DNA from 2 places in the Streptomyces aquilus genome. Region 1 is predicted to be linked to the other one. Evidence: riboswitches for the same ligand, from Rfam matches in the RefSeq annotation. Region 1 holds a riboswitch; the other holds the start of a gene.

Region 1 (14,419 bases):
AGACGTTCACACCGAGCTGGATGCGCTCCACCTGCGGGTGCAGGAAGACGATCAGCAACGCGGCGAGCAGCGGGGTGACGAAGTACCCCAGGTCGGTGAAGGCGGCCGGGGGTACCGCGCCGATGATCAGGTCCCGGAACAGCCCTCCGCCCAGCGCGGTGACCTCGGCGAGGACGGCGATGCCGAAGACGTCGAAGTTCTTGCGCACGGCCAGCAGCGCGCCGGAGATGGCGAAGACGAAGATGCCGATCAGGTCGAGCGTGTGCTGGACGGAGGGGGCAAACAGTGGCTCAAGCACCCCACATTCTTACCTATGAGCGGGGGTGAACCTTGCAATGCAAGGGCTACCCGGCCGGAAGAGCCGGTTTCCCTGTGGTGAACAGCCAGGTCTGGAACAGGTCGTCCAGCTGCTGTCCGGAGATCTTCTCCGCGAGCCGGACGAAGTCGGCCGTGTTGGCGTTGCCGTAGCGGTGGATCTTCGTCCAGGCCGGCAGCAGCTTGAAGAAGGCCGCGTCACCGATGCGTTCGCGTAGCACCTGGAGGGTCATCGCGCCGCGCTGGTAGACCGCGGAGGCGAACATGGTGTCGCGCTGCGGATCGCCGACGGTGATCTGCCAGAAGGGGGCGTCGGCCGGACGGGCGTTGTAGCCGGCCAGGAACGAGTCGTGGGCGCTGCGGGTGCCCTGGTGCTCGGCCCACAGCCACTGGGCGTAGGTGGCGAAGCCCTCGTTGAGCCAGATGTCCTTCCAGCGCTCCACCGACACCGAGTCGCCGAACCACTGGTGGGCCAGCTCGTGCACGATCGTCGTCTCGTTGCGCACGGCCGAGTAGACCGGCTTCGACTGCACCTCCAGCGAGAACCCCGCCTCGGGCATGTCGTCGACGATCGCGCCGGTCTCCTCGAAGGGGTAGGGCCCGAAGACCTCGGACCAGTAGTCGGTGGCGGCGGCCGTGACGGCGTACACGTCGACGTTGTTGCCGTTCGCGAGGACGGGGTCGATCGCGACGTAGATCGGGGTGCCGCCGGGGGTGGTGCCGGTCCTGACGTCGAACTTCCCGATCGTCGCGGTCGCGAGATAGGTCGCCATCGGCTTGGTCTCGCGCCAGTGGGTGTACGTCGAGCCGCCCTTGTCGTACGTCGACACGAGCCGGCCGTTGGAGACGCCGGTCAGGCCCTTGGGCGCCTTGATGCGGATGTCGTAGGTGGCCTTGTCGGCGGGGTGGTCGCTGGACGGGAACCAGGTGGAGGCGGCGTTGGGTTCGCAGGCGACGAAGACACCGTCGGCCGTCTTCATCCAGCCGTAGTTCGAGCCGAACACGATCGGGCCGCCGAGGGGTTCGGGGACGCCCCCGTAGGTGACCCGGACGGTGAAGTCACGGCCCTTGGGAAGCGCGCCGCGCGGGGTGATGCGCAGTTCGTCGCCGTCGCGGGTGAACTGGGCACGTCTGCCGTTCACTTCGACTCCGGTGACCTCCAACTGCTGGAGGTCGAGGTCGAAGGCGGAGAGGTTCTGGGTGGCGCGGGCGGTGAGCGTCGTACGGCCGTCGAGGCGGTCGGTGTCCGGGTTGTACGCCACGTCGAGGTCGTAGTGGCGGGCGTCGAAGCCGCCGTTGCCGAGGAGGGGGAAGTAGGGGTCGCCGAGGCCGGCCCCTCCAGGGGTCGGCGCGGAGGAGGCTGCGATGACCATGAAAGAAGCCGCCGCGGTAGCGACGGCTCCTAAGCGTGCCGAACGGGAGAGTCTCATGGTGTCGTCCCTTTCGAGCGTGTGCCGATAAGTCGGACACGGACGACTGTGGACTCTCCCGGTCGGGCATGTGCATGACTTTGCCAAGTCGTCATGCGTTACTTGTCGGTTGACTCCTGACCATCGGCTTCCGTTTCCTCGGAGGCGGACGCCTCTTCGGAGGCAGAAACCTCTTCGGAGGCGGACGCCTCTTCGGCAGCGACCTCCGCGGCGACAGCCGCCGACGTCTCCGCGCTCTCCGCCAGAACCTCGTCCGCCACCAGCTCCGCCGCTTCCTTCGCGACCGTCAGCAGGACCGTGTCCTGCGGAGCCTGGTCCTCGAAGTTCTCCGGGTGGTGGCAGGCGACCTGCTGACCCGGCTTCAGCTCGACGAGCTTCGGCTCGGTCGTCTTGCAGATCTCCGTCGCCTTCCAGCACCGGGTGTGGAAGCGGCAGCCGCTCGGCGGGGAGATCGGCGAGGGCACGTCGCCCTTGAGCAGGATGCGCTCGGACTTGGCGTTCTTGCGCCGCGGGTCCGGGATCGGCACCGCCGACATGAGCGCCTTGGTGTACGGATGCATCGGCGCCTTGTACAGCGACTCGCGGTCCGCCAGCTCGACGATCTTGCCGAGGTACATCACCGCGATCCGGTCCGAGACGTGCCGGACGACCGACAGGTCGTGCGCGATGATCACGTACGTCAGGCCGAGCTCCTGCTGGAGGTCGTCAAGCAGGTTCACGACCTGGGCCTGGATCGACACGTCGAGCGCGGAGACCGGCTCGTCGGCCACGACCAGCTTCGGGTTCAGGGCGAGCGCGCGGGCGATGCCGATGCGCTGGCGCTGACCGCCGGAGAACTCGTGCGGATAGCGGTTGTAGTGCTCGGGGTTGAGGCCCACGACCGACAGCAGCCGCTGGACCTCCGCCTTGATCCCGCCCTCGGGCGTGACGCCCTGGAGCTTGAAGGGGGCCCCGACGATCGTGCCGATGGTGTGGCGCGGGTTCAGCGACGAGTACGGGTCCTGGAAGATCATCTGCACGTCGCGGCGGAGCGGGCGCATACCGCCGACGCCGAGGTGCGTGATGTCCTGGCCCTCGAACTCGACCTTGCCGGCCGTCGGTTCGAGCAGCCGCGTGATCAGCCGGCCCATCGTCGACTTGCCGCAGCCGGACTCGCCCACGACACCGAGGGTCTCGCCGGACTTGACCTCGAAGTCGATGCCGTCGACCGCGCGGACCGCGCCGACCTGCCGCTGGAGCAGGCCCTTCTTGATCGGGAAGTGCTTCTGGAGCCCGGTCACCTTGAGCAGGGTCTCGCCGGGGGCGGCGTCGGCCTTGGTGACCAGGGTGCCGTCGCTCTGCGCAGGGATGCTCACTTTGTCCTCGCTCACAGCTTCGGCGCAATCTCTTCGGTCCAGATCCGCTCCCGCTGCTCCTGCGTCATGTGGCAGGCGGCCCAGTGCTGACTGCCGACCTCGGCGAGCTCCGGGCGGACCGTGCGGGTGACGTTGTCCTTCGGGATGTCCGCGTACGGGCAGCGCGGGTTGAAGGCGCAGCCGGACGGGATGTTGATCAGCGAGGGCGGGGAGCCCTTCACCGGGATCAGGCGCTCCTGCTGCTCACGGTCGAGGCGGGGCATCGAGCCGAGCAGACCCCAGGTGTAGGGGTGGCGGGGCTCGTAGAACACCTTCTCGGCCGGACCGCGCTCGACGCAGCGGCCGCCGTACATCACCAGGATGTCGTCGGCGAGCTCGGCGACGACGCCCAGGTCGTGGGTGATGATGATGACCGCGGAGCCGAACTCCTTCTGCAAGTCCCGGATCAGGTCGAGGATCTGCGCCTGGACGGTCACGTCCAGGGCGGTCGTCGGCTCGTCCGCGATGAGCAGTTCGGGGTTGTTGACCAGCGACATCGCGATCATCGCGCGCTGGCGCATACCGCCGGAGAACTCGTGCGGGTAGTTGTCCACCCGCTTGTCCGGCTGCGGGATGCCGACCCGGTCGAGCATCTCGACCGCGCGCTTCTTCGCGGTCTTCTTGTCCACGTTGTGGTGGATGCGGTACGCCTCCACGATCTGCTGGCCGATCGTGTAGTACGGGTGCAACGCGGACAGCGGGTCCTGGAAGATCATCGCCATCTCGCGGCCGCGCAGCTTGCGCACGTGGTCCGGGTCGGCGGTGAGCAGCTCGGTGCCGTCCAGCCAGATCTCGCCGGAGATCTGCGCCTTGCGCTTGCCGTACTGGCCGGCGGTGTGCAGGCCCATGATGCCGAGCGAGGTCACCGACTTGCCGGAGCCGGACTCGCCGACGATGCCGAGGGTCTTGCCCTTCTCCAGCTTGAAGGAGAGCCCGTCGACGGACTTGACCAGGCCGTCGTCGGTCGGGAAGTGCACCTTCAGGTCGCGCACTTCCAGGAAGGCGGTCGGCGCGGGCGAGGCGGGGGTGGGCTCGCCCACGGCCGCTCCGCTCTTGCTGAGTTCGGTCATGCGAGCCTCACTCGGGGGTCGATCACGGCGTAGAGGATGTCCACCACGAGGTTGGCGATCAGCACCGCGAGAGAAGTGATCAGGGTGACGCCCAGAATGATGGGCAGGTCCTGGGTCTTGATGCCGTTGAGCACCGCCTGGCCGAGGCCCGGCAGGCTGAACGTCGTCTCGGTCAGGATCGCGCCGCCGATGAGGGCGCCGAGGTCCATGCCGAGCATGGTCAGGATCGGGGTCATCGTGGAGCGCATGGCGTGCTTGCCGATGACGACGCGCTCCTTGAGGCCCTTCGCGCGGGCGGTGCGGATGTAGTCCTCGCCGAGGATCTCCATCATCGTCGCCCGGGTGATCCGGGCGTACATCGCCGCGTAGAGGAAGGCGAGGGTGATCCAGGGGAGGATCATGCCGCCGAACCAGCCGGTGAAGCTCTCGTCGAGGGGCACGTACTCGCCCTCGACCCAGCCGAGACTGTACGAGAAGATCGCGAGGCTCAGCAGGCCGGTGAAGTAGATCGGGAGGGAGACACCCGCGAGGGCGACGACCATCGCGCCGCGGTCCCACAGGCTGCCCCGCTTGAGCGCGGAGAGCACACCCGCGGAGACACCGAACAGCAGCCACAGCACGGCGGCACCGAGCGCGAGACCCAGGGTCACCGGGAAGCGGTCGGTGATCACCGGCCAGATGGCCTGCTCGGTGCGGAAGGAGTACCCGAAGCACGGCGCGGCACAGTGCACGGAGTCGCCACCGCCCACGTAGGTGCGACCGGCGAACAGACCCTTGAAGAACTCCCAGACCTGGGAGTAGATCGGGTCGCTCAGGCCGAGCTTCTGCCGCACGCCCTCGACGGCGGCCGGGTCGGCCTGCTTGCCCACGAAGCTCAAGGCGACGTCGACGCCCGCCCACTTGGGGACGAGGAAGAAGATGCCGAAGACCACCATGATGATGACCACGAGCATCACTGCGGCGGCGAACAGCCGCCTGATGAGGTAAGCGAGCACAGCTCTCGGCCCGCCGCGGGCCGCGGGCCACCGGAGGTCTTCCGGTGGCCCGCGCTCCCGCGTCGCCGGCCTTCACCTGCCTTTCGTGCCGTACGGCGGGTGTGCCGGGATTACTTCGAGGACTTCAGACCGAGGTTCACGAAGTCGTACATACCGCTGTAGCCGTCCGAGGTGTAGACGTTGGCCAGGCGGTCACCGCGCCAGTTGACGAACTTCTCGAAGACGAAGGGCAGGTAGTAGCCGCCCTCCATGACCGCGTGGTTGATGTCCTTGGCGATCGCCAGCTTGCCCGCGTCGTCCTGCGTCTTCACGTAGGTGTCGAACAGACCGTTGATCTTCTTGTCGTCGATGAGGGCGAAGTTGTTGTTGCCGCTCTCGAGGATGTACTTGCCGTCCCACAGCGGCAGACCGAAGCCCTGGACCGACGGGAAGTCGGCGCCCCAGCCCATGATGATGATGCCGTAGCCCTTCTTCTTCACGTTCGAGGGGCTGCCGATGATGCCGGACGTCTGCGAACCGTCGTACTGGTCGATGTTGACGTCGATGCCGATCTTCTTCAGGGAGGCCTGGAGGGACTCGGCGGTCGCGACCTCGACCGGCTTGTTGTTACGGACCGCGATGGTGGTCTTGAAGCCGTTCGGCTTGCCGCAGGCCTTCAGCTCTTCCTTGGCCTTGGCGACGTTGCCGTTCTTGTTCGCGCCGTTCAGCTCGTACGGGTCGTACGACTGGCCCTCGGAACCGGGGACGGTCGGCGGGAGCATGTTGGTGCCGATGTCACCACCGGCGACCGGGCCACCGCGCGCGGTCTGCAGCGAGACGTGGTCGGCGCCGTAGATCACGGCCTTGCGGCAGTGCTCGTTGTCGAACGGCTTCACGCTCTGCGGGAAGGTCGCGTAGCGGATGTAGCCGGAGACCGGGTTGTCCAGGTTGGCCTTGTGCTCCTGGAGGGCGGTGGTGCGGCCCTGCGGGGACAGACCGGTCTGGTTGATGTCCAGGTCGTAGTCACCGGCGAGCAGACGAGCGTCCAGGTCGTTGGCGTTCGAGAAGAACTTGACCGAGATCTTGTCCGGGTACGCCTTGCGGATCGGGTCCGAGGCCTGGCTCCACTTGTCGTTGCGGACCAGGACCAGGTCCTTGCCCGGGCTGTACGACTGGAACTTGTACGGGCCGGAGGAGAACGGCTTCAGGCCGTACTTGGACTTGGTGTCCTTGTCCTGGCGGACCGGGGAGGCCGAGACCAGGGCGAGGATCTCCTCGAAGTCGGCGTTGGCCTGCGGCAGGTGGAAGACGATGGTCTTGTCGTCCGGGGTGTCGATCGCCTTCAGGCCGAGCTTGTCGGCGGAGGTGTCCTTGTAGGGGCCCTTGTACTCGCCCTTCGGGTCGAGGACGTCCTTCACGTAGACGGGGCCGCCGGACAGCACGTCCTGCGCCCAGACGCGCTCGATGCCGTACTTGACGTCCTTCGACGTGATCGGCTTGCCGTCCTCCCACGTGATGCCGTCACGCAGGGTGTACGTGTAGGTCTTGCCGTCGTCGGTGACCTTGGCGAGACCGGTGGCGAGGTCCGGGGTGAGCTCGGTGCCCTTCTTGCCCGGCTCGGCGGCGTTCGTGACGAGCTGGCGGCTGTAGTAGCGCGCGAAGTTCCACATGAAGCCGTAGTAACCGCGCGTGGTGTCCCACGAGTCGGCGTCCTGGGCACCGGCGAACTTCAGCTCGCCGCCCTTCTTGGCGAGCGAGGCCTGGGCGACCTTGTTGTTCGCGGCGTTGAAGCCGGCCGCGCCGGTCGCCGAGCCCTTGTCACCGCCGTCGTCGTTGCCGCCGCCGCACGCCGCCGTGGTCAGCAGCGCGGCGACCGCGGCGGCAGCGGCAAATGCCTGCTTCCGCCGCCCTGAGGTGCGTTGGGTAGTCACGATCTCGGATCCTCCGGATTTGATGAGAGACCCCGTGTCGGTGCCACGGGACGCTTTTGGTACGGCAGTTCAGCGGGAGCCCTTCGGGTCCAGCGCGTCCCGCACGCCGTCGCCGAAGAGGTTGAAGGCCAGAACGGTGATGAAGATCGCCACACCCGGGACCACCATGTAGGTGGGGTCCGACTTGTAGTAGTCGATCGCGTTCGAGAGCATCTGCCCCCAGGAGGCCGTGGGGGGCTTGACGCCCACGCCCAGGAAGCTGAGCGCCGCCTCGGTGAGGATGTTGGTGGGGATCATCATCGTCGTGTAGACGATGATCGGCGCGACCAGGTTGGGCAGCAGCTCCTTGAACAGGATGTAGAGCCGCCCGGCGCCGAGGGAGCGGGCCGCCTCGACGTATTCGCGCTCGCGCAGCGAGAGCGTCTGGCCGCGCACCACGCGTCCGATGTAGGGCCAGCCGAAGAAGCCGATGACGAGGATCATCACGAACAGGCGCACGCCCGTGCCGGAGAGTCCCAGCATGTTGTTCGGCATGACGGAGACCAGCGCGATGATGAACAGCAGCTGCGGGAAGGCCAGCAGACCGTCCATGACCCGGCTGATGGCCGAGTCGACCCAGCCGCCGAAGAAGCCGGCCAGGACACCCAGGACGGTGCCGATGATCACGGCCACGATCGCGGACAGGAAGCCGACGAGCAGCGAGATCCGGGCGCCGTAGACGATGCGCGCGAAGATGTCGCGGCCGTTGACCGGCTCGACGCCCAGCCAGTGGTCGCCGCTGATGCCGCCGAAGGACCCCTTGGGGGTGCCGAACAGCGGGTCGATCAGGTCCTTGTCGTTGTACGCGTTCGGGTCCTGCCCGTACAGGCTGGTGATCACGGGCGCGAGCAGCGCGACCGCGATGAGGACGAGCACGACGACACCGCCCGCGAGGGCGAGTTTGTCCCGCTTCAAACGCTCCCAGGCGATCCGGCCCAGGGAACGCCCCTGTACGGCCTTGGCGCCGGCGTTGACCGCCGCTTCTTCGGCCGCGCTCGGGGCCGCTTCCGCGGTCGGCTCGTGCAATGGTGCCGTCATCTGGCAGGGACCCCTCTCAACCGGCGGTAGCCGGCCCGCACTTGCCGCTGTAGCGGCGTGATCAGTCCGTCGTACACAGGGGCGAACCCACCCCTGGTGCGGGAGTCTTCAACGCTTTGGCGATCTGTTGCCAGACTTGACGAGGAAAGGATGCATAAACGTGATGCGGGCTGCAGGGTTCCGTTATCCGGACAGCGGGTAACAGCCGCCGGACGCGGGCCAGTTGGGGCAATCCGGACCTCGTGGGGCCTTCCGCCCCGATCTACGCGCGCAGACACACTCCCGTAACACGGGAGTCTGTGACCGGTACTCCTCAGTAGCCGGCGGGCGCCGGAGGGTAGCCGTACCCGGCCGCGGGAGCCTGCGCCGGGGCCGCGTGCGCCTCCCGGTCGTAGAAGGGGCGGGCGCCGGCCCGCATCCACATCGCGACCGGGTCGTACTCGTCGGACATGGCGACCGTCGACACCGGCAGCCCGTCCGGGACCGCGCCGATGGACTGCTGCATCATCGCGCGCACCGAGTCCACCGCTGGCGGGCTGGTGTCGTAGACGTCGAGACCGATGGCGAGGTACGGCGCCCCGAGCGCGGGCTGCACCCAGGCGCGGCGCAGCGAGCGGACGGCCGGGGTGCGGTGGGCGTTGTGCGCGATCAGGGCGTAGAACTGCGGGATCTCGATGCCGGGTTCGGACAGGCGCAGGGGGCCGGCGGGCTGGCGCTCCAGACCGGTGGCGATACGGCGCAGGTCGAGCCAGGGGATGCCGACGCCGCCGCCGGGGGCGTGCGGGTTCAGCCAGAGACCGTAGTGGTCGGGGTAGAGGGTGCGCGCGACGTCGACGCCGTCGACGACCTCGTACGAGCGGTTCCAGCCGCTCGCCGAGAGTTCCTGGGCGGAGGTGACGCAGGGCGCGTAGCCGTAGCCGTCGACCTCCATGTTCCCGTACTGGGCGTCCGGGGAGCCCGACTGGCCGTGCCAGAGGAGCATCCAGACCTGGCCGGAGGAGGGGGTGGCGAGGGCGCGGAGGAGTGCCTCGTAGGCGTCGTAGCGCCCCGGCGTCACCTGGCGCAGCATGTGCTCGACCGTGCCGGTCGCTGTGCCGCTGGCACTCACCTTCTACCGCCCCTTCGGGAAAGTTTCATGGACGGAAACAGCTTAAGCGTTGGGAGCTCGGGGCTTGCGGTGGTCTGCGGGGTGCGGGTCGTGGGGGCTTGTCGCGCCCCCGCGGCGGAGCCGCACATCGGCACAGCCCCCCGCCCCTGCCCGCGTCCTAGTGACCCTGCATGTAGAACGGACGTACCTTTTCCCGCATCCAATGGCCCACCGGGTCGTCCGCCACGTCCAGCAGGACCAGGTTGACCGGCCAGGCCACCGGGGCCTGGCCCAGGGCCCGGCCCAGGGCGTCCATCGGGAGGGTACGCAAGTCGCCCTCCCACAGGGAGAGTTCCACGCCCACGAACATCACCGGGTCGGCCGTCTCGATCGCCGCGAGACAGCGGCGGGCCGTCAGGACGACTCCGGTCGCGGCGAACTCGGCGGCGGCGGCCGCGAGGAAGTCCACCGGGTCGTCCTGCCAGTCGGGCTCGTAGAGCTTGACCCGGCCGCCGCTGTTGGGGCCGTCCAGCGGGGTCCGGCCGACCCGGCACAGGTCCGCCACGGCCTCCGGCGGGAGCGGGACGCCGACCACGCCGTCCGGGTTCACGGCGATGCCGACCTGCGGCGGGAGGCCGCGCGCGAACTCCACCGCCGGGGCGATCGTGTACGACATGTGCGCGCCGGCGACCTGGCGGAACTGTTCCTCGGAGCTGAAGACCGGGACGTAGGCCTGGCCCTCGATCTCGAAGGTGGGCAGGTCGAGCGGGCCGGTGTGGGCGCCGCCGCCGTTCGGCAGCGGGACCCAGACGAAGCTGCGGCCGAGGACCTCGATGATCCGGCCGCCGGCGCCGGGCACGCCGAGGGCGGCCGAGAGCACCTCCTCCAGCTCGTTGCCGGGCCATCCGCCGCCGTGCGGATGAGGGTGCGCCTGTGCCGGGAAGTCCTGTGCCGGGAAGTCCATCTGTCCGTCCGCCTGCCGAGTACCGCTGATGTGGCTGAAAGGCTAACGGGTGCGGGCCCCGGGGTGCCCTGGTCGTCAGCCCGTGAACCCGATCCTGCGCAGGGCGTCCGCCGCCGCCCGGTCCAGGAGCACGGCCGAGCCCACGCCCTGCGGCAGTTCGCCCTTCTCGGCGGAGCGGATGAGGCGGGCGGCCGCGGTGCGGTGGCGGAGGAAGGCATAGCGTGAGACGCCCCGGCCGCGCTCGCGCTGGCCCTGGAGCGCCGTGTCCGCGGTGACGTCGAGCAGCAGCAGGTGCAGGGTGCCGCCGCGGCGGTGGGCCGCGCGGGCCAGCCAGCCGCGCACCCAGGACTGGGTGCCGCAGTCGTGCACCACGACCCCCTGGCCGGAGCGCAGGGCGCGGTACAGGCCGAGGTAGTGGGCGGCGCGGACGAGGGGGCGGTAGACCGCGTACGGCAGGAAGCGGGGCGCCCGGGCGTCCCAGCGGTCGCGGGTGTCCTGGGAGTCGATCCGGATGCCCTTGACGGCGCGTCGCATCAGGGTGGACTTGCCGCTGCCGGGCAGGCCGGTGATCACGACCAGGTCGTCGGGGGCGAAGAGCAGGGCGCGCGGGCTGTGGCCGGCACGGTCGCGCAGGTCGCGGACGACCGGCTGCGGTGCGCAGGTTTCCTGGGCCGGAGCTGTCGGCTGCGCGGGCAGCGCGACGGCCGAGGTGGTGGCGTACGCAGTGGGCCTGTTCACCGTGATCGTCCTCCTCCTGGGTCGAGGGGTTCCCCTCCCCACCGAGCGTAAAGAGAAGGTAATGAGGTGTCTCTCTTGTTTTGGTGCTCGTCCTGCCACAAGCCAGTCACAAAGGGGGCGGTGACGGGAGCGGCCGATGCGGCCCTGCCGCCCGTGCCCGATGCGTGCAATGATGTCCGCGCCAACTGCATACCGGCCGTTCGAATCCGCGCGGGAGAGTCCCCACCACTGGCTGGGGCGCCGAAGGAGCAAGTCCCTCCCTTGAATCTCTCAGGCCCCGTTACCGCGCGGGCGAGGCACATCTGAAAAGCGGGTCACCGTTTCCGGTGGCTCCACCCAAGGTGCAAGTCATGTCCCCCGCGGTCATGGCGAACCTCTCAGGTTCCGATGACAGATGGGGAGGAACGACCTCGCCCGTCATGCCTTGGGAGAAGACCGTCCGATGAGCAACGAACCCCGCCTGACCGCGCTCGACGCCCTGCATCGCGCGCTCGGCGCGACGATGACCGACTTCGCCGGCTGGGACATGCCCCTGCGCTACGGCTCCGAGCGCGACGAGCACAACGCCGTGCGCACGAAGGCCGGGCTCTTCGACCTCTCCCACATGGGGGAGATCACGGTGACCGGGCCGCAGGCCGCCGCCCTGCTGAACTTCGCCCTCGTCGGCAACATCGCCTCCGTCGGCGTCGGCCGCGCCCGCTACACCATGATCTGCCGCGAGGACGGCGGCATCCTCGACGACCTGATCGTCTACCGGCTCGAAGAGACCGAGTACATGGTCGTCGCCAACGCCTCCAACGCCCAGGTGGTGCTGGACGCGCTCGTCGAGCGTTCCGCCGGCTTCGACGCCGAGGTCCGCGACGACCGGGACGCCTACGCGCTGATCGCCGTCCAGGGCCCCGAGTCCCCCGGCATCCTCGCCTCCCTCACCGACGCCGACCTCGACGGCCTGAAGTACTACGCCGGGCTGCCCGGCACGGTCGCGGGCGTCCCGGCGCTGATCGCCCGCACCGGCTACACCGGCGAGGACGGCTTCGAGCTGTTCGTGAAGCCCGAGCACGCCGTCGAGCTGTGGCAGGCCCTGACCAAGGCGGGCGAGGGCGTCGGCCTGGTCCCGTGCGGGCTGTCCTGCCGGGACACGCTCCGCCTGGAGGCGGGCATGCCGCTGTACGGGCACGAGCTGAACACCTCGCTCACCCCCTTCGACGCCGGGCTCGGCCGGGTGGTGAAGTTCGAGAAGGAGGGCGACTTCGTGGGCCGCGAGGCGCTCACCGAGGCTGCCGCCCGCGCCGAGACCGCGCCGCCGCGCGTCCTCGTCGGCCTGGTCGCCGAGGGCCGCCGCGTCCCGCGCGCCGGGTACGCCGTCGTCGCCGACGGCCAGGTGATCGGCGAGGTCACCTCCGGCGCCCCCTCGCCCACGCTGGGCAAGCCGATCGCGATGGCGTACGTCGACGCCGCGCACGCCGCGCCGGGCACGACCGGTGTCGGTGTGGACATCCGGGGCAGCCACGAGCCGTACGAGGTCGTGGCGCTGCCCTTCTACAAGCGTCAGAAGTAGCCGCCGTAGGTGATGCTGAGCACACGGACGCTGCTCACGCACGCCTTCCGCAGTCCCCCATTCATCAGCAGTCCCCCGCGTACAGGAGAATTCAGGCCATGAGCAACCCCCAGCAGCTGCGCTACAGCAAGGAGCACGAGTGGCTGTCGGGCGCCGAGGACGGCGTCTCGACGGTCGGTATCACGGAGCACGCGGCCAACGCGCTCGGCGATGTCGTCTTCGTCCAGCTCCCCGAGGTCGGTGACACGGTGACCGCGGGCGAGACCTGTGGCGAGCTGGAGTCGACCAAGTCGGTCAGCGACCTGTACTCCCCTGTCTCCGGTGAGGTAACCGAGGTCAACGAGGACGTCGTCAACGACCCGTCGCTGGTGAACTCCGCCCCCTTCGAGGGCGGCTGGCTGTTCAAGGTACGCGTCGCGGAGGAGCCGGCCGACCTGCTCTCCGCCGACGAGTACACCGCCTTTTCCGCCGGCTGAGGAGTCCGCACCTGATGTCCGCACTGAACACGCCCCTGCATGAGCTCGACCCGGAGATCGCCGCGGCGGTCGACGCCGAGCTGGGCCGTCAGCAGTCCACGCTGGAGATGATCGCGTCGGAGAACTTCGCTCCGCTCGCGGTCATGGAGGCGCAGGGCTCGGTCCTGACCAACAAGTACGCCGAGGGCTACCCCGGCCGGCGCTACTACGGCGGCTGCGAGCACGTCGACGTCGCCGAGCAGATCGCCATCGACCGGATCAAGGAGCTGTTCGGCGCCGAGTACGCCAACGTCCAGCCCCACTCCGGCGCCTCCGCCAACCAGGCCGCCCTGTTCGCGCTGGCCGCCCCCGGCGACACCATCCTGGGCCTGGACCTGGCGCACGGCGGCCACCTCACCCACGGCATGCGCCTGAACTTCTCCGGCAAGCAGTTCAACGTGGTCGCCTACCACGTCGACGACGCCGGTCTGGTCGACATGGCCGAGGTGGAGCGCCTGGCCAAGGAGCACCGCCCGAAGGTGATCATCGCGGGCTGGTCGGCGTACCCGCGGCAGCTGGACTTCGCCGAGTTCCGCCGGATCGCCGACGAGGTCGACGCCTACCTGTGGGTCGACATGGCGCACTTCGCCGGCCTGGTCGCGGCCGGGCTGCACCCCAACCCGGTCGAGCACGCGGACGTGGTCACCTCCACGACCCACAAGACCCTGGGCGGCCCGCGCGGCGGCATCATCCTGGCGAGGAAGGACTTCGCGAAGAAGCTGAACTCGTCGGTGTTCCCGGGCTTCCAGGGCGGCCCGCTGGAGCATGTGATCGCGGCGAAGGCGGTGTCCTTCAAGGTGGCCGCGAGCGAGGAGTTCAAGGAGCGCCAGCGGCGTACGGTGGAGGGTGCGCGCATCCTCGCCGAGCGTCTGACCGCCGCGGACGCCCGGGAGGCCGGGGTCAACGTGCTCTCCGGTGGCACGGACGTGCACCTGATCCTGGTGGACCTGCGCGAGTCGGAGCTGGACGGGCAGCAGGCCGAGGACCGTCTCCACGAGGTCGGCATCACGGTCAACCGCAACGCCGTCCCCAACGACCCGCGCCCGCCCATGGTGACGTCGGGCCTGCGGATCGGCACCCCGGCGCTGGCCACCCGCGGCTTCACGGCCGAGGACTTCACCGAGGTCGCAGACGTGATCGCCGAGACGTTGAAGCCGTCGTACGACGTGGAATCCCTGAAGGCCCGGGTCAAGGCCCTGGCCGACAAGCACCCGCTGTACCCCGGCCTGAGCAAGTAGTAGTTCCCTGGTGGGGGCACCCGACGATGTGTGCCCCCACCCTTTTTGAAGGAGTTCCCGTGGCCATCTCGGTCTTCGACCTGTTCTCGATCGGCATCGGCCCGTCGAGCTCCCACACGGTCGGCCCG
Region 2 (14,419 bases), 5.2 Mb from region 1:
CGTCCGCCTTGATCTCGGAGCCGTTGGCCTGGTGGTGGAAAGCGGCCTGCGCGATGCCGGTGACGGCCAGCGGATAGAGGACGCCCGTGAGCACGGTCAGTACGAGCAGCGCCCGCAGGCCCGCCCCGAGCAACCGGGCGGTGTTGGACACGGAGTTGTTCATGGCGGTCAACCGATTCCGGGGATCAGGGAGATGAGCAGGTCGATGAGCTTGATGCCGATGAACGGGGCGACCAGGCCACCCAGCCCGTAGACGGTGAGGTTCCGCCGCAGCAGCTTGTCGGCGCTGACCGGCCGGTACTGCACGCCCTTCAGGGACAGCGGCACCAGGGCGATGATGATCAGCGCGTTGAAGACGACGGCGGACAGGATCGCGGAGTCGGGTGAGTTGAGCCCCATGATGTTGAGCTTGTCCAGGCCCGGGTAGACGGCCGCGAACAGCGCCGGGATGATCGCGAAGTACTTCGCGACGTCGTTGGCGATGGAGAACGTGGTCAACGCGCCCCGGGTGATCAGCAGTTGCTTGCCGATCTCGACGATCTCGATGAGCTTGGTCGGGTTGGAGTCGAGGTCGACCATGTTGCCGGCCTCCTTGGCGGCCGACGTACCGGTGTTCATCGCGACACCGACGTCCGCCTGGGCCAGCGCGGGCGCGTCGTTCGTACCGTCACCGGTCATCGCGACCAGCTTGCCGCCGGCCTGCTCCCGCTTGATGAGCGCCATCTTGTCCTCGGGAGTGGCCTCCGCGAGGAAGTCGTCGACGCCCGCCTCCTCGGCGATCGCCTTGGCGGTCAACGGGTTGTCACCCGTGATCATGACGGTCTTGATGCCCATGCGGCGCAGTTCCTCGAACCGCTCCCGCATGCCGTCCTTGACGACGTCCTTGAGGTGGATGACACCCAACACCCGGGCACCTTGGGCGTCTTCGACGGCCACGAGCAACGGAGTACCGCCCGCCTCGGCGATCCGGTCGGTCACCTCCCGGGCGTCCGCGGCGACTTCACCGCCCTGCTCGGCCACCCAGGCGATCACCGAACCGGCCGCCCCCTTGCGGATCCTGCGCCCGTCGACGTCCACACCCGACATCCGGGTCTGCGCGGTGAAGGCGATCCACTCGGCCCCGGCGAGCTCACCCTGGTGCCGCTCGCGCAGTCCGTACCTCTCCTTCGCCAGGACGACGACGGAGCGGCCCTCGGGCGTCTCGTCGGCCAGCGAGGAGAGCTGGGCGGCGTCGGCGACCTCGGCCTCGGTCGTGCCGCGCACGGGCACGAACTCGGCCGCCTGGCGGTTGCCGAGGGTGATGGTGCCGGTCTTGTCGAGCAGCAGCGTGGAGACGTCACCGGCGGCCTCGACCGCACGGCCGGACATCGCCAGGACGTTGCGCTGCACCAGCCGGTCCATGCCCGCGATACCGATGGCCGACAGCAGCGCACCGATGGTCGTCGGGATGAGGCAGACCAGCAGCGCGACCAGCACGACCATGGTCAGGTGGGTGCCCGCGTAGTCGGCGAGCGGCGGCAGCGTGGCCACGGCCAGCAGGAAGACGATCGTCAGCGAGGCCAGCAGGATGTTGAGCGCGATCTCGTTCGGCGTCTTCTGCCGGGCCGCGCCCTCGACCAGGTTGATCATCCGGTCGATGAAGGTTTCGCCGGGCTTCGTCGTGATCTTGATGACGATCCGGTCGGAGAGCACCTTCGTACCGCCGGTCACGGCACTGCGGTCGCCGCCGGACTCCCGGATGACCGGGGCGGATTCACCGGTGATGGCCGACTCGTCGACGGACGCGACACCCTCGACGACGTCACCGTCGCCGGGGATGATGTCGCCGGCCTCGCAGACGACCAGGTCACCGATCCTCAGCTCGGTGCCGGCGACCACGCTCCCGTCTGCCTTGCGCGCCACGGTGTCGGTCTTGGCCTTGCGCAGGGTGTCGGCCTGCGCCTTGCCACGCCCCTCGGCGACGGCCTCCGCCAGGTTGGCGAAGATCACCGTCAGCCAGAGCCAGGCGCTGATGGTCCAGCCGAACCAGTCGCCGGGGTCCTTGAAGGAGAACACCGTGGTCAGCACGGACCCGATCCACACCACGAACATCACGGGGGACTTGACCATCACCCGCGGATCGAGCTTGCGGAAGGCGTCCGGCAGCGACTTCAGCAGCTGCTTCGGATCGAACAGGCCGGCTCCGACACGGCCCTCCGGTGGGTTGTGCCCGGTGGGCGCGTCCTGGTGGGGCGCAAGGGTGGATGTGGGTGTGGACATGGAGTCCTGCTTCTTTACGTCGGACTGGGTCTCGTCGGACTGGGTCTCGTCGGACTGGGTCTCGTCGGACTGGGTCTCGTCGGACTGGGTCTCGTCGGACTGGGTCTCGTGGGACTTGGACTCGTCGGACTGGGTCACGTCGGTGGTCATGACGCCAGCCCCTCGGCCAGCGGCCCCAGCGCCAGGGCCGGGAAGTAGGTCAGCCCGGTGATGATGAGGATCGCGCCCACCAGCAGACCGGTGAACAGCGGCTTCTCGGTGCGCAGGGTGCCCGCGGTGGCCGGCACCGGCTTCTGCCCGGCGAGCGAACCGGCGAGCGCCAGCACGAACACCATCGGCAGGAAGCGGCCCAGCAGCATGGCGAGGCCGAGCGTCGAGTTGAACCACTGCGTGTCCGCGTTCAGCCCGGCGAAGGCCGAGCCGTTGTTGTTGGAGGCGGACGTATAGGCGTAAAGGATCTCGGAGAAGCCGTGCGCCCCGCTGTTCGTCATCGAGTGGCCCGGGGTCGGCAGCGCCATCGCGGCCGCGGTGAAGACGAGCACCAGTGCCGGGGTGACGAGGATGTAGCAGGCGGCCAGTTTGATCTCGCGGGCGCCGATCTTCTTGCCGAGGTACTCGGGCGTACGACCGACCATCAGACCGGCGATGAACACCGCGATGATCGCCATGATCAGCATGCCGTAGAGGCCGGAGCCGGTGCCGCCGGGCGCGATCTCGCCCAGCATCATGCCGAGCATGGCGATGCCGCCGCCGAGGCCGGTGAAGGAGGAATGGAAGGAGTCCACGGCACCGGTCGAGGTGAGAGTGGTCGCCGTCGCGAAGATCGACGACGAACCGACGCCGAAACGGACCTCCTTGCCCTCATAGGCCCCGCCGGCGATGTCGAACGCCGGTCCGTGGTGCGCGAACTCGGTCCACATCATCAGCGCGGTGAAACCGATCCAGATGGTGGCCATCGTCGCGAGGATCGCGTAGCCCTGCTTGACCGAACCGACCATGATGCCGAAGGTGCGGGTCAGGGCGAACGGGATGACGAGGATCAGGAAGATCTCGAAGAGGTTGGTGAAGGGTGTGGGATTCTCGAACGGGTGGGCGGAGTTGGCGTTGAAGTAGCCGCCGCCGTTGGTGCCGAGTTCCTTGATGGCCTCCTGCGAGGCGACGGCACCGCCGTTCCACTGCTGCGAACCCCCCATGCTGTGCCCGTTGAAGAATTGCCCGACTTCATGAATCCCGGAGAAGTTCTGGATGGCACCGCAGGCGACCAGCACGATGGCGGCGACGAAGGCCCCGGGCACCAGGATGCGTACGACACCCCGCACCAAGTCGGCCCAGAAATTGCCGAGTTCACCGGTCCGCGACCGGGCGAACCCGCGCACGAGCGCCACCGCGACGGCGATCCCGACGGCCGCTGAGACGAAGTTCTGCACCGCCAGGCCGGCCGTCTGCACGACATGCCCCATGGCCTGTTCGCCGTAGTACGACTGCCAGTTGGTGTTGGTCACGAAGGACACGGCGGTGTTGAACGCCTGGTCCGGGTCGATGGAGGCGAACCCGAGCGAGCCGGGCAGCACGCCCTGGAGCCGCTGGAGGGCGTAGAGGAAGAGCACGCCCACCGCGGAGAAGGCGAGGACGCCCCGCAGATACGCGGTCCAGCGCATCTGCGTGTCGGGGTCGGCGCCGATGCACCGGTAGATCCACTTCTCGACGCGCCAGTGCTTGTCGGTGGAGTAGACCCTGGCCATGTAGGTGCCGAGGGGGATGTAGGCGAGAGCCAGCGCGCCGATCAGGGCGAGCAGTTGGAGGACGCCTGCGAGGACGGGACCCATGTCAGCTCTCAGAACCTCTCCGGGAAGATCAGGGCGAGGACGAGATAGCCCAGCAGGGCGACGGCCACGACGAGGCCGACGATGTTCTCGGCGGTCACAGCTTCGTCACCCCCTTGGCGACGAGAGCCACCAGCGCGAAGCACGCGATCGTGACGACGACGAAGGCCAGATCGGCCATCGTGAGCTCCTGGAGTGAGGTTCGTTCGAACAGGGACACTCCGAGCAAACCTCCGCACCGCCCGGGATCCCCCGCCGTTGACACCTCCCATACGGCCCACGGCCCACCCTTGACGCCTCCCTGACGCCCAGGCCCCGGACGGTCGGCAGGCTCAGCCCCTGACGGGGTGCGCCGACGACCGCTTGCCGACGACCCGGCGTGACGCTGGGTGTCCGCCCCTCTCCCGCCCCACCACCCCGTCCCCCGGACAGCGCAACCGACGGCCACCCACCCCACACGCTCCATCCTTGACGCGCGACAGGGGCCCGCACCCCCAGTCTTAACGGACTTTTGACGCCCCCGACCCCCTGATCCGTGGGCCCATGCGTCACTCTCCGCTTACGCTGAAGCCGCCGTCCGTGTGATGGCCGGAACCGTACGGAACCGCACTCCGAGCCGCGCATCAGGAGCCCCCGATGGCCACCACCGAACACCCCCCTCCCAGTCGCCTGCGCGCCTGGATGCTGGAGGGCCTGTCCGACATGGCCAAAAGCCAGGACCAGGGCCAGGGCCAGGGCCAGGACCAGGGCCAGGGCCAGGGCCAGCCGGCGGAGCAGAAGGCATCCAAGCTGGAGCACGAGGGCCAGCCCTGGTACCGGGTCATGTGCCTCACCGGTGTCGACTACTTCTCCACCCTCGGCTACCAGCCGGGCATCGCGGCCCTCGCGGCCGGCCTCCTCTCCCCCATCGCGACGATCGTGCTGGTGATCGTCACCCTCGCGGGCGCCCTGCCCGTCTACCGCCGTGTCGCCGAGGAGAGCCCCCACGGCCAGGGCTCGATCGCGATGCTGGAGCGCCTGCTCACCTTCTGGAAGGGCAAGCTCTTCGTCCTGACCCTGCTCGGCTTCGCCGCGACGGACTTCCTGATCACCATCACCCTGTCCGCCGCGGACGCCTCGACCCACCTCGTCGAGAACCCGCACCTCAACAGCGCCCTGCACGACAAGCAGATGCTGATCACCCTGATCCTGGTGGCGCTGCTCGGCGCGGTGTTCCTGAAGGGCTTCCTGGAGGCCATCGGCGTCGCGGTCGCCCTGGTCGGCATCTACCTGGCGCTCAACGTCGTCGTCGTGATCGTCGGCCTGTGGCACGTCATCACGGCCGGCCACGTGGTCACCGACTGGTCCAGCGCCCTGACCGCCGAGCACGGCAACGTCTTCGTGATGATCGGCGTGGCCCTGGTCGTCTTCCCGAAGCTCGCCCTCGGCCTCTCCGGCTTCGAGACCGGCGTCGCGGTCATGCCGCACGTCAAGGGCGACCCGGGCGAGACGGAGGAGAACCCGGCAGGCCGCATCAGGGACACGAAGAAGCTCCTGACCACGGCCGCGCTCATCATGAGCTGCTTCCTGATCGCGACCAGCTTCATCACCACCCTCCTGATCCCGGAGAAGGAGTTCGAGTCGGGCGGCCAGGCCAACGGCCGCGCCCTCGCCTTCCTCTCGCACGAGTACCTGGGCGGCGCCTTCGGCACGGTCTACGACGTCTCGACGATCGCCATCCTGTGGTTCGCCGGCGCCTCCGCGATGGCAGGCCTGCTCAACCTGATGCCGCGCTACCTCCCCCGCTACGGCATGGCCCCGCACTGGGCCCGCGCCGTACGCCCCATGGTGATCGTCTTCACCCTGATCGCCTTCCTGGTCACCTGGATCTTCGACGCCGACGTGGACGCCCAGGGCGGCGCCTACGCCACCGGCGTCCTCGTCCTGATCAGCTCGGCGGCGATCGCGGTGACGATCGCGGCGCGCAAGGCGGGCCAGCGGGGCTGGACGATCGGTTTCGCGGTCATCTCCGCGGTGTTCCTCTACACGACGGTCGTCAACGTCATCGAGCGCCCGGACGGCGTCAAGATCGGCGCCTGCTTCATCGCGGGCATCATCCTGGTCTCGCTGCTCTCCCGGCTGGCCCGCGCCTTCGAGCTCCGCGTCACCAGTGTGAGCCTCGATCCCATGGCGGAACGATTCATCAGGGACATGGCCAGCCGCAAGATCCGCTTCATCGCCAACGAGCCCGACAACCGCGACAAGGCGGAGTACCGCGACAAGATCGAGCAGATCCGCGAGGACAACGACATCCCCGGCCAGGAGGACTTCGTCTTCGTCGAGGTGACGGTCACCGACCCCTCGGAGTTCGAGGCCGGCCTGACGGTCCGCGGCGAGGTCCTGCACAACCGGTACCGCATCCTGACCCTGGAGTCGTCCTCCATCCCCAACGCCCTGGCGGCCCTGCTCCTCCACGTCCGCGACACGACGAAGTGCACCCCGCACATCTACTTCGAGTGGACCGAGGGCAGCCCCTTCGCCAACTTCCTCCGCTTCTTCCTCTTCGGCCAGGGCGAGGTGGCCCCGGTGACGCGAGAGGTCCTACGAGAAGCAGAGCCGGACAGGTCCCGCCGCCCAAGGGTCCACACAGGCTGAAGCTCCCGACCCGTCCGCCGCGGCCGCCAACGGCGCCAAGCCCCCACGGGGCCACCCGCACCCGCATCCAAAACCCCACCACTATCGTGACCGCATGCAGTCCTACACGATCGGCCAGGCCGCCCGCCTGCTCGGCGTAAGCCCCGACACCGCCCGCCGCTGGGCGGACGCCGGCCGCGTCACGACCCACCGCGACGACAGCGGCCGCCGCCTCATCGACGGCCGCGACCTCGCCGCGTTCTCCGTAGAGCTGGCCAAGGGCACCGCGGCCGACGACGAGCCGTCGTACACCTCGGTCCGCAATGCCTTCCCCGGCATCGTCACCGCCATCAAACTCGGCGACGTGGCCGCCCAGGTGGAGATCCAGGCCGGCCCGCACCGCCTCGTCTCCCTCCTCACCCGCGAGGCGGTCGAGGAACTCGGCCTGGAGGTGGGCATGGAGGCCACGGCCCGCGTGAAGTCGACGAACGTCCACATCGACCGGACGTAGAAAAGCCACGACCCTACACATACCTGGCACAACCCACCCAGACCCCTACGGTTGATGCCCATGACCCTGAGCATCCGCAACCAACTCCCCGGCACCGTCACGTCCGTCACCTCCGGCGAGGTGATGGCCACCGTGGGAATCCGCCTCACCGGCGGCCGGAACCTCACCGCGGCCATCACCAGGGAAGCGGTAACCGCCCTCGGCCTCGCCCCGGGCTCCCCCGTCCGTGCCCTGGTGAAGTCAACGGAGGTGGCCCTCGCCACCGGCGCGGCGGAGGCCCTCTCCGGCCTCTCCATCCGCAACCAGCTCCCCGGCACGGTCACCACCATCGCCACCGGCGCCGCGATGGCCTCCGTGAAGATCGCGTTCGACGACATCGAACTCACCGCGGCCATCACCAAGGACGCCGCCACGGACCTCGGCCTCGCGCCCGGCACCCCGGTCGTGGCCCTGATCAAGTCGACCGAGGTCTCCCTTTCCACAGCGTGACGCCACCGACGTAACCCCGAAAAACGAGAGGACCCCGCCAAAGCGGGGCCCTCTCACCGAGCACAGTCAGCCTCAGTCCTCGTAAGCGTCCAGCGGCGGGCACGAGCACACCAGGTTCCGGTCCCCGAAGGCCTGGTCGATCCGTCGCACCGGCGGCCAGTACTTGTCGGCCACCACGACCCCGCTCGGGAACACCGCCTCCTCACGGCTGTACGCGTGCGCCCACTCGCCACCGAGCGCCGCGGCGGTGTGCGGGGCGTTCCGCAGCGGGTTGTCCTCCGCCGGCCAATCCCCGGACCCGACCTTCTCGATCTCCGCGCGAATGGCGATCATCGCATCGCAGAACCGATCCAGCTCGACGAGGTCCTCGGACTCGGTCGGCTCGATCATCAGCGTCCCGGCCACCGGGAACGACATGGTCGGCGCGTGGAACCCGTAGTCGATGAGCCGCTTGGCGACGTCGTCCACGCTCACACCCGTCGCCTTGGTCAGCGGCCGCAGGTCGATGATGCACTCGTGCGCGACCAGCCCACCGGGCCCGGTGTAGAGCACGGGGTAGTGCGGCTCGAGCCGCTTGGCGATGTAGTTGGCGCTCAGCACGGCCACCTGCGTGGCCCGCTTCAGCCCTTCGCCGCCCATGAGCCGCACGTAGGCCCAGGAGATCGGCAGAATCCCCGCCGAGCCCCACGGGGCGGCGGAAATCGGCCCGACACCGGTCTCGGGCCCGGCCGCGGGCTGCAACGGGTGGTTCGGCAGGTACGGCGCCAGGTGCGCCCGCACGCCCACCGGCCCGACGCCCGGCCCGCCGCCACCGTGCGGGATGCAGAACGTCTTGTGCAGGTTCAGGTGCGAGACGTCGCCGCCGAAGTGCCCGGGCTTGGCAAGCCCGACCAGGGCGTTGAGGTTGGCGCCGTCTACGTACACCTGACCGCCGGCCTCGTGCACCTGCGCGCAGATGTCGGCGACATGCTCCTCGAACACGCCGTGCGTCGAGGGGTACGTGATCATGAGCACCGCGAGCTCGTCCCGGTGCTGCTCGATCTTCGCCCGCAGATCCTCGACGTCGATCTCACCGTCCTCGGCGGTCTTGACGACGACGACCTTCATGCCCGCCATGACAGCGCTGGCGGCGTTGGTCCCGTGCGCGGAGGACGGAATCAGACAGACCGTCCGCTGCTCATCGCCATTGGCCCGGTGATACCCGCGTACGGCGAGCAGCCCGGCCAACTCACCCTGCGACCCGGCGTTGGGCTGGAGCGACACCTTGTCGTAGCCGGTGACCTCGGCGAGCCGCTCCTCCAGCTCCCGGATGAGCGTCAGATAGCCCTGCGCCTGCGCGGCGGGCGCGAAGGGGTGCAGCTGCCCGAACTCCGGCCAGGTGACCGGCTCCATCTCGGTGGTGGCGTTGAGCTTCATGGTGCAGGAGCCCAGCGGGATCATGCCGCGGTCGAGCGCGTAGTCCCGGTCGGCGAGGCGGCGCAGATAGCGCAGCATCGCGGTCTCGGACCGGTACTGGTGGAAGACGGGGTGGGTCAGGAACTCGTCGTCGCGCACCAGCGCATCCGGCAGCGCGTCCTCGGCCGCGACGTCCAGCGCCTCGACGTCCCCCTCGACCCCGAACGCCGCCCATACGGCGCCGAGTTGAGCCCGGTTGGTGGTCTCGTCGCAGGCGATGGAGAGGTGGTCGGCGTCGACGAGCCGCAAGTTGACCCCGTTCGCCTCGGCGGCGGCGACGACCTCACCGGCCTTGCCGGGCACGCGCACGGTCAGGGTGTCGAAGTAGGCCCCGTGCACGACCTCGACCCCACCGGCGGCAAGCCCCGCGGCGAGGACACGGGCGTAGCGATGGGTCCGCCGGGCGATGCCCTTCAGCCCCTCCGGGCCGTGGTAGACGGCGTACATCCCCGCCATGACAGCGAGCAGCACCTGAGCGGTACAGATGTTGCTGGTGGCCTTCTCCCGCCGGATGTGCTGCTCACGGGTCTGCAGGGCGAGCCGGTAGGCCTTGTTGCCGTCCGCGTCCACGGACACGCCCACGAGCCGCCCGGGCAGGCTGCGCGCGAACTTCTCGTGCACCGCCATGTAACCGGCGTGCGGCCCGCCGAAGCCCATCGGCACACCGAACCGCTGCGTGGTCCCGACGGCGATGTCGGCCCCGAGCTCCCCGGGCGACTTCAGCAGCGTCAGCGCGAGCAGGTCGGCGGCGACGGTCACGAGGGCACCGAGTTCGTGCGCCTGGTCGACGACCGCCTTGATGTCGCGTACGGCACCGGAGGCGCCCGGGTACTGGAGGAGCACGCCGTTGATCTCACGCGCGGCGATGTCGGCGGGAATCCCGTCGCTGAGGTCGGCGACGACGACCTCGACGCCGGTCGGCTCGGCCCGCGTCTGGATCACGGCGATGGTCTGCGGCAACGCGTCCGCGTCGACGAGGAACAGACCCTTCTTGTTCTTGCCCATGCGCCGGGACAGCGCCAGCGCCTCGGCGGCGGCCGTGCCCTCGTCGAGCAGCGAGGCACCGGAGGTCGGCAGCCCGGTGAGCTCGGCGACCATGGTCTGGAAGTTGAGGAGGGCCTCGAGCCGGCCCTGGGAGATCTCGGGCTGGTAGGGCGTGTACGCCGTGTACCAGGCGGGGTTCTCCATGACGTTGCGCAGGATGACGGGCGGGGTGAAGGTCCCGTAGTACCCGAGGCCGATCATGGACCCGAGCACCTGGTTCCGATCGGCGAGCGAGCGGAGCTCGGCGAGCACCTCGGCCTCGGTCCGCGCGCCCGGCAGATCGAGGGCGTCAGCGTTCTTGATCACATCCGGCACCGCGGCGGCGGTGAGCTCGTCCAGCGAGCCGTATCCGACCTGCGCGAGCATCTTGGCCCGGGCTTCGTGGTCGGGGCCGATGTGACGCTGCTCGAAGGGAATCCCCTGCTCGAGTTCGGTGAGCGGAGTGCGGTGGGCGGTCATTGCGGAGGCCTCCTGGTCTGACGCGACCTTCGAGGGACACCACGGCTGCGGGTCCCGGCGGCCTCCCCCTCTGTCATCTCAACCTGAGAGCTTCACCGGGACACCCGAGGGTGCCCGGCTTTCACCGTCGGTGAGAGCGGAAGCCGTCGACACCCGCTCTGCTTTCCAGAGTGACCTCGTCCGTGCGGTACGTGGGCCTGAGAGATTCCGGGGAGGATTTGCTCCTTCGGCGCCCCCGGACGTTCTCCGGAGGACTCTCCCGCACAGGGTCAACAGCCGCTTGCCAGCCTACCAGCGCACAAAAAGTCGATCCCTTGAGGAGTCCTCGAGTGGCCACTGGCCCTAATGTGCTCTTTTGTAGTGCTTACGGATGAGTTGCGAGTGGCGACCTAGTGGAGGGCCCGTGCAGACCGACATCGATCCGCGCAACCTGATCGGCCGCAAGGCGTTCGACCGCAACGGCACCAAGATCGGCACGATCGACGAGGTCTACCTCGACGACGCGACCGGAGTGCCGGAGTGGGCGGCCATACGCACCGGCCTGTTCTCCCGGGACGCCTTCGTCCCCCTGGAGCCCAGCGAACTGATCGAGGGCACCCTTCAGGTCCCCTTCGACCGCTCCTTGATCAAGGACGCCCCCGACTTCGGCGTCGGCCGCCACCTCTCCCCCGACCAGGAACTCCAGCTGTACCACCACTACGGCCTGGACGTGGCCTCACCCCCGCCGCTCCCGGACAGGGACTTCGGCAAGTTGGCGGGCACGGAGGAAGCAGAAGCCTGACAGCGGCGGCCCGCGGCGAGGCCCTCACACACACTCGAACGCGCACAGCCGACCGCACCCTGCTCCCGAGCGCCCACGGGCCCGCACCCGACAGCGAAACTGTCACGGGTGGTGCGGGTGGGAAATCAAATCCGGCCGAAGGCCGGCTGCCTCACCCTCCGCCGACTCCACCGGCACCAACGGCAAGGGCTCAGCCAAAGCCAACAACTCATCGTCAACCCGAAACGTCCGCACCCGCCCCGGCTCGGAATCCGGCGTCTCGAACCGCACCGTCACCCGCCCCAGCCCACTCCCCTGCACCCACCCGTGCCCGAACTCGGCATGCACCACGTCATGCCCCGCGGCGAACCGCCGCTCGACAGGCACCTCCACCCTCTCGTCGGCCACCTCCCCGGAGTCCTCCTCGGCAACCTCGCCGAGATCCCCCGCAGCCTGCGCGAACAGATCCTCCTGCGTGTAGTCGGCCAGCCCGGAGACCCCCACCCCCAGCAACCGCACACCCCCCGTCGTGTCCACGGACTCCAGCAACCGAGCCGCGGCCTCCCGCACGACGGCCACATCATCGGTGGGCCCCCGCAAGGTCTCGGACCGGGTCAGCGTCGAGAAGTCGTACCGCCGCACCTTCAGCACGATCGTCCGCCCCGACAACCCGGCTCCCCGCAGCCGCCGCACGCACCGGTCGGCCAGCCGCTGCACCTCCATCCCCACCCGCAGCCGGTCGTGGATGTCCACGTCGTAGGTGTCCTCGACCGACACCGACTTGGTCTCCCGCTCCGCCACCACGGGCCGCTCGTCGTGCGCCAACGCCATGGCGTACAGCCCATGCCCGTGCGCCTTCCCGAGCAGCCGTACGAGCTCGTCCTCGCCCGCCTCGACGATCTCGTCGACCGTGTGGATGCCGGCCCGTCGCAGATGGTCGCCCGTCGCCGGCCCCACCCCCGGCAGAATCCGCACGGACATCGGCCCGAGCATCTCCCGTTCGCTCCCCGGGTCGATCACCACCAGACCGTCGGGCTTGGCCTGCTCGGACGCGATCTTCGCGAGCATCTTGGACGCCGCGAGTCCCACCGATCCCGTCAGCCCGGTGACCGCCCGTATGTCGGCGCGCAGCTTCTCCCCCGCGAGCCGCGCCGACGCCTCGTCCCAGGCCGCACCCCCGGCCTCCAGGTCCACGAACGCCTCGTCGAGGCTCAACGGCTCCACCAACGGCGACAGCGCCCGCAGCAGCCCCATCACCTGCTCGCTGATCGCCCGGTAGAACCCGAAGCGCGGCACGAGATACGCGGCATTGGGCGCCAGCCGCCGCGCCTGGGCCATCGGCATCGCGGAGTGCACCCCGAAAACCCGTGCCTCGTACGACGCGGTCGCCACCACACCGCGCGGCCCCAGTCCGCCCACGATGACGGCTTTCCCACGCAGACTCGGCTTGGACGCCTGCTCCGCGGAGGCGAAGAAGGCATCCATGTCGAGATGCAGGATCGTGGGCGCGGTTCTCACATGTCCGATGCTGCCCTACGCCACTGACAATGCCCTCGGTAATCCCCCGGGCAAAGCCTCAAACGGCCCGATTGCCCCGCCGCCGCGCCAGCTCGTCGGCGGGGTTGTGCCCCACCAGCGTCTCCCCGGTGTCGATCCGCTCCCCGTGCAGCTGGGACAACGCGCTCTCGACGTCCCGCCACACCACGCCCACGGCGATCCCGAAGATGCCCTGCCCGCCCTGGAGCAGCGCGTGGACCTCGTCGGGCGAGGTGCACTCGTAGACCGTGGCACCGTCGCTCATCAGCGTCATGCGCTCCAGGTCCCGGAAACCGCTCTCCCGCAGGTGCTGCACGGCGGTACGGATGTTCTGGAGCGACACACCGGTGTCGAGGAACCGCTTGACGACCTTCAGGACGACGACGTCCCGGAAGCTGTACAGGCGCTGCGTCCCCGACCCGTAGGCGGGCCGCACGCTCGGCTCGACGAGCCCGGTGCGCGCCCAGTAGTCGAGTTGCCGATAGGTGATGCCGGCGGCCGCACAGGCCGTCGGCCCGCGGTAGCCGATCTGCTCGGACGCCATGGACGTCGCCCCTCCGCCACTGCTCGGCACGGCCGCCGGTCGCTGCGGAGCGTGATCGGCCGCGTTGCTGTGCTGGGGATCCCCCCAACTCGAACGCAGTTGAGAGCTCGGGGGAGGGTACGGACCGCTTGCCCCGAGACTCCGTCCGGGGGCACCCCCAGCCGTACCGCCGCCGCTGCTGCTCACGCCGACCTCCGTCCTTGACCTGCCTTCTCGACGGTAGGCAGTCACCCGGGGTGCGTCAACGATCGCCACACTCGGCACGCCGAGTGATAATCACCCTAGGAGTGGTTTGCCGTACCCCACCGCGGGGAAAGGCTAGCCGAATGCGCTCGGGGCGGGCCGTAGGACGCTCTCACACGCCGGTGGCAAATGCCGGCATTTCCGTGGTGACCGGACACAGCCGACCCGTCACGGACGGCGAGTCCACCGGGCCGGCCCCCGTCTCACTGGCTGCTGGTGCCGAAGTCCTCGGGCGAGATCTGGTCGAGGAACTCGCGGAACTTCTCCACCTCGTCCTCCTGCTCGTCCGGGATCGCGATCCCGGCGTCGTCGAGCACACCGTCGCTGCCGTAGATCGGCGTTCCGGTGCGCAGGGCCAGCGCTATGGCATCGGACGGCCGGGCGCTCACCTCCACGCCGCTCGCGAAGACCAGTTCCGCGTAGAAGACGCCCTCACGCAGATCCGTGATGCGCACTTCGGTGAGCTCCTGGCCGACGGCCTCCAGCACGTCCTTGAACAGGTCGTGGGTCAGCGGTCGTGCGGGGGCCATGCCCTGCTGGGCGAAGGCGATCGCCGTCGCCTCCCCCGGCCCGATCCAGATGGGGAGGTAGCGGTCGCCTCCCACTTCACGCAGGAGCACGATCGGTTGGTTGGAGGGCATTTCGACCCGGACACCTACGACATCGAGCTCGTTCACACAGCA

Evidence for each region. A riboswitch is a leader RNA that binds a small molecule or an ion and turns the genes downstream of it on or off. The one in region 1 is predicted to bind glycine.
Region 2: it holds a riboswitch for glycine, as region 1 does, so the genes downstream of both, gcvP (aminomethyl-transferring glycine dehydrogenase) here and gcvT (glycine cleavage system aminomethyltransferase GcvT) in region 1, are expected to answer to the same signal.

The regions. Positions count from the first base shown of each region.
Region 1 covers NZ_CP034463.1:7,240,266-7,254,684, reverse strand. The annotation lists gene EJC51_RS33550 (trimeric intracellular cation channel family protein) at 1-298, opposite strand, end outside; gene EJC51_RS33545 (M1 family metallopeptidase) at 345-1,745, opposite strand; gene EJC51_RS33540 (ABC transporter ATP-binding protein) at 1,844-3,100, opposite strand; gene EJC51_RS33535 (ABC transporter ATP-binding protein) at 3,112-4,209, opposite strand; gene EJC51_RS33530 (ABC transporter permease) at 4,206-5,204, opposite strand; gene EJC51_RS33525 (ABC transporter substrate-binding protein) at 5,315-7,114, opposite strand; gene EJC51_RS33520 (ABC transporter permease) at 7,184-8,191, opposite strand; gene EJC51_RS33515 (enhanced serine sensitivity protein SseB C-terminal domain-containing protein) at 8,505-9,299, opposite strand; gene EJC51_RS33510 (enhanced serine sensitivity protein SseB) at 9,457-10,242, opposite strand; gene EJC51_RS33505 (AAA family ATPase) at 10,318-10,980, opposite strand; glycine riboswitch at 11,182-11,276, shown strand; glycine riboswitch at 11,277-11,384, shown strand; gene gcvT (glycine cleavage system aminomethyltransferase GcvT) at 11,423-12,538, shown strand; gene gcvH (glycine cleavage system protein GcvH) at 12,637-13,014, shown strand; gene glyA (serine hydroxymethyltransferase) at 13,029-14,291, shown strand; gene EJC51_RS33485 (L-serine ammonia-lyase) at 14,351-14,419, shown strand, end outside.
Region 2 covers NZ_CP034463.1:2,026,933-2,041,351, forward strand. The annotation lists gene EJC51_RS09360 (potassium-transporting ATPase subunit C) at 1-163, opposite strand, end outside; gene kdpB (potassium-transporting ATPase subunit KdpB) at 169-2,259, opposite strand; gene kdpA (potassium-transporting ATPase subunit KdpA) at 2,406-4,085, opposite strand; gene kdpF (K(+)-transporting ATPase subunit F) at 4,094-4,183, opposite strand; gene EJC51_RS49140 (hypothetical protein) at 4,180-4,302, opposite strand; gene EJC51_RS09385 (APC family permease) at 4,719-6,716, shown strand; gene EJC51_RS09390 (TOBE domain-containing protein) at 6,811-7,206, shown strand; gene EJC51_RS09395 (TOBE domain-containing protein) at 7,267-7,695, shown strand; gene gcvP (aminomethyl-transferring glycine dehydrogenase) at 7,768-10,653, opposite strand; glycine riboswitch at 10,829-10,925, opposite strand; gene EJC51_RS09405 (PRC-barrel domain-containing protein) at 11,057-11,434, shown strand; gene EJC51_RS09410 (DNA polymerase IV) at 11,537-12,931, opposite strand; gene EJC51_RS09415 (MerR family transcriptional regulator) at 12,990-13,679, opposite strand; gene EJC51_RS09420 (bifunctional nuclease family protein) at 13,940-14,413, opposite strand.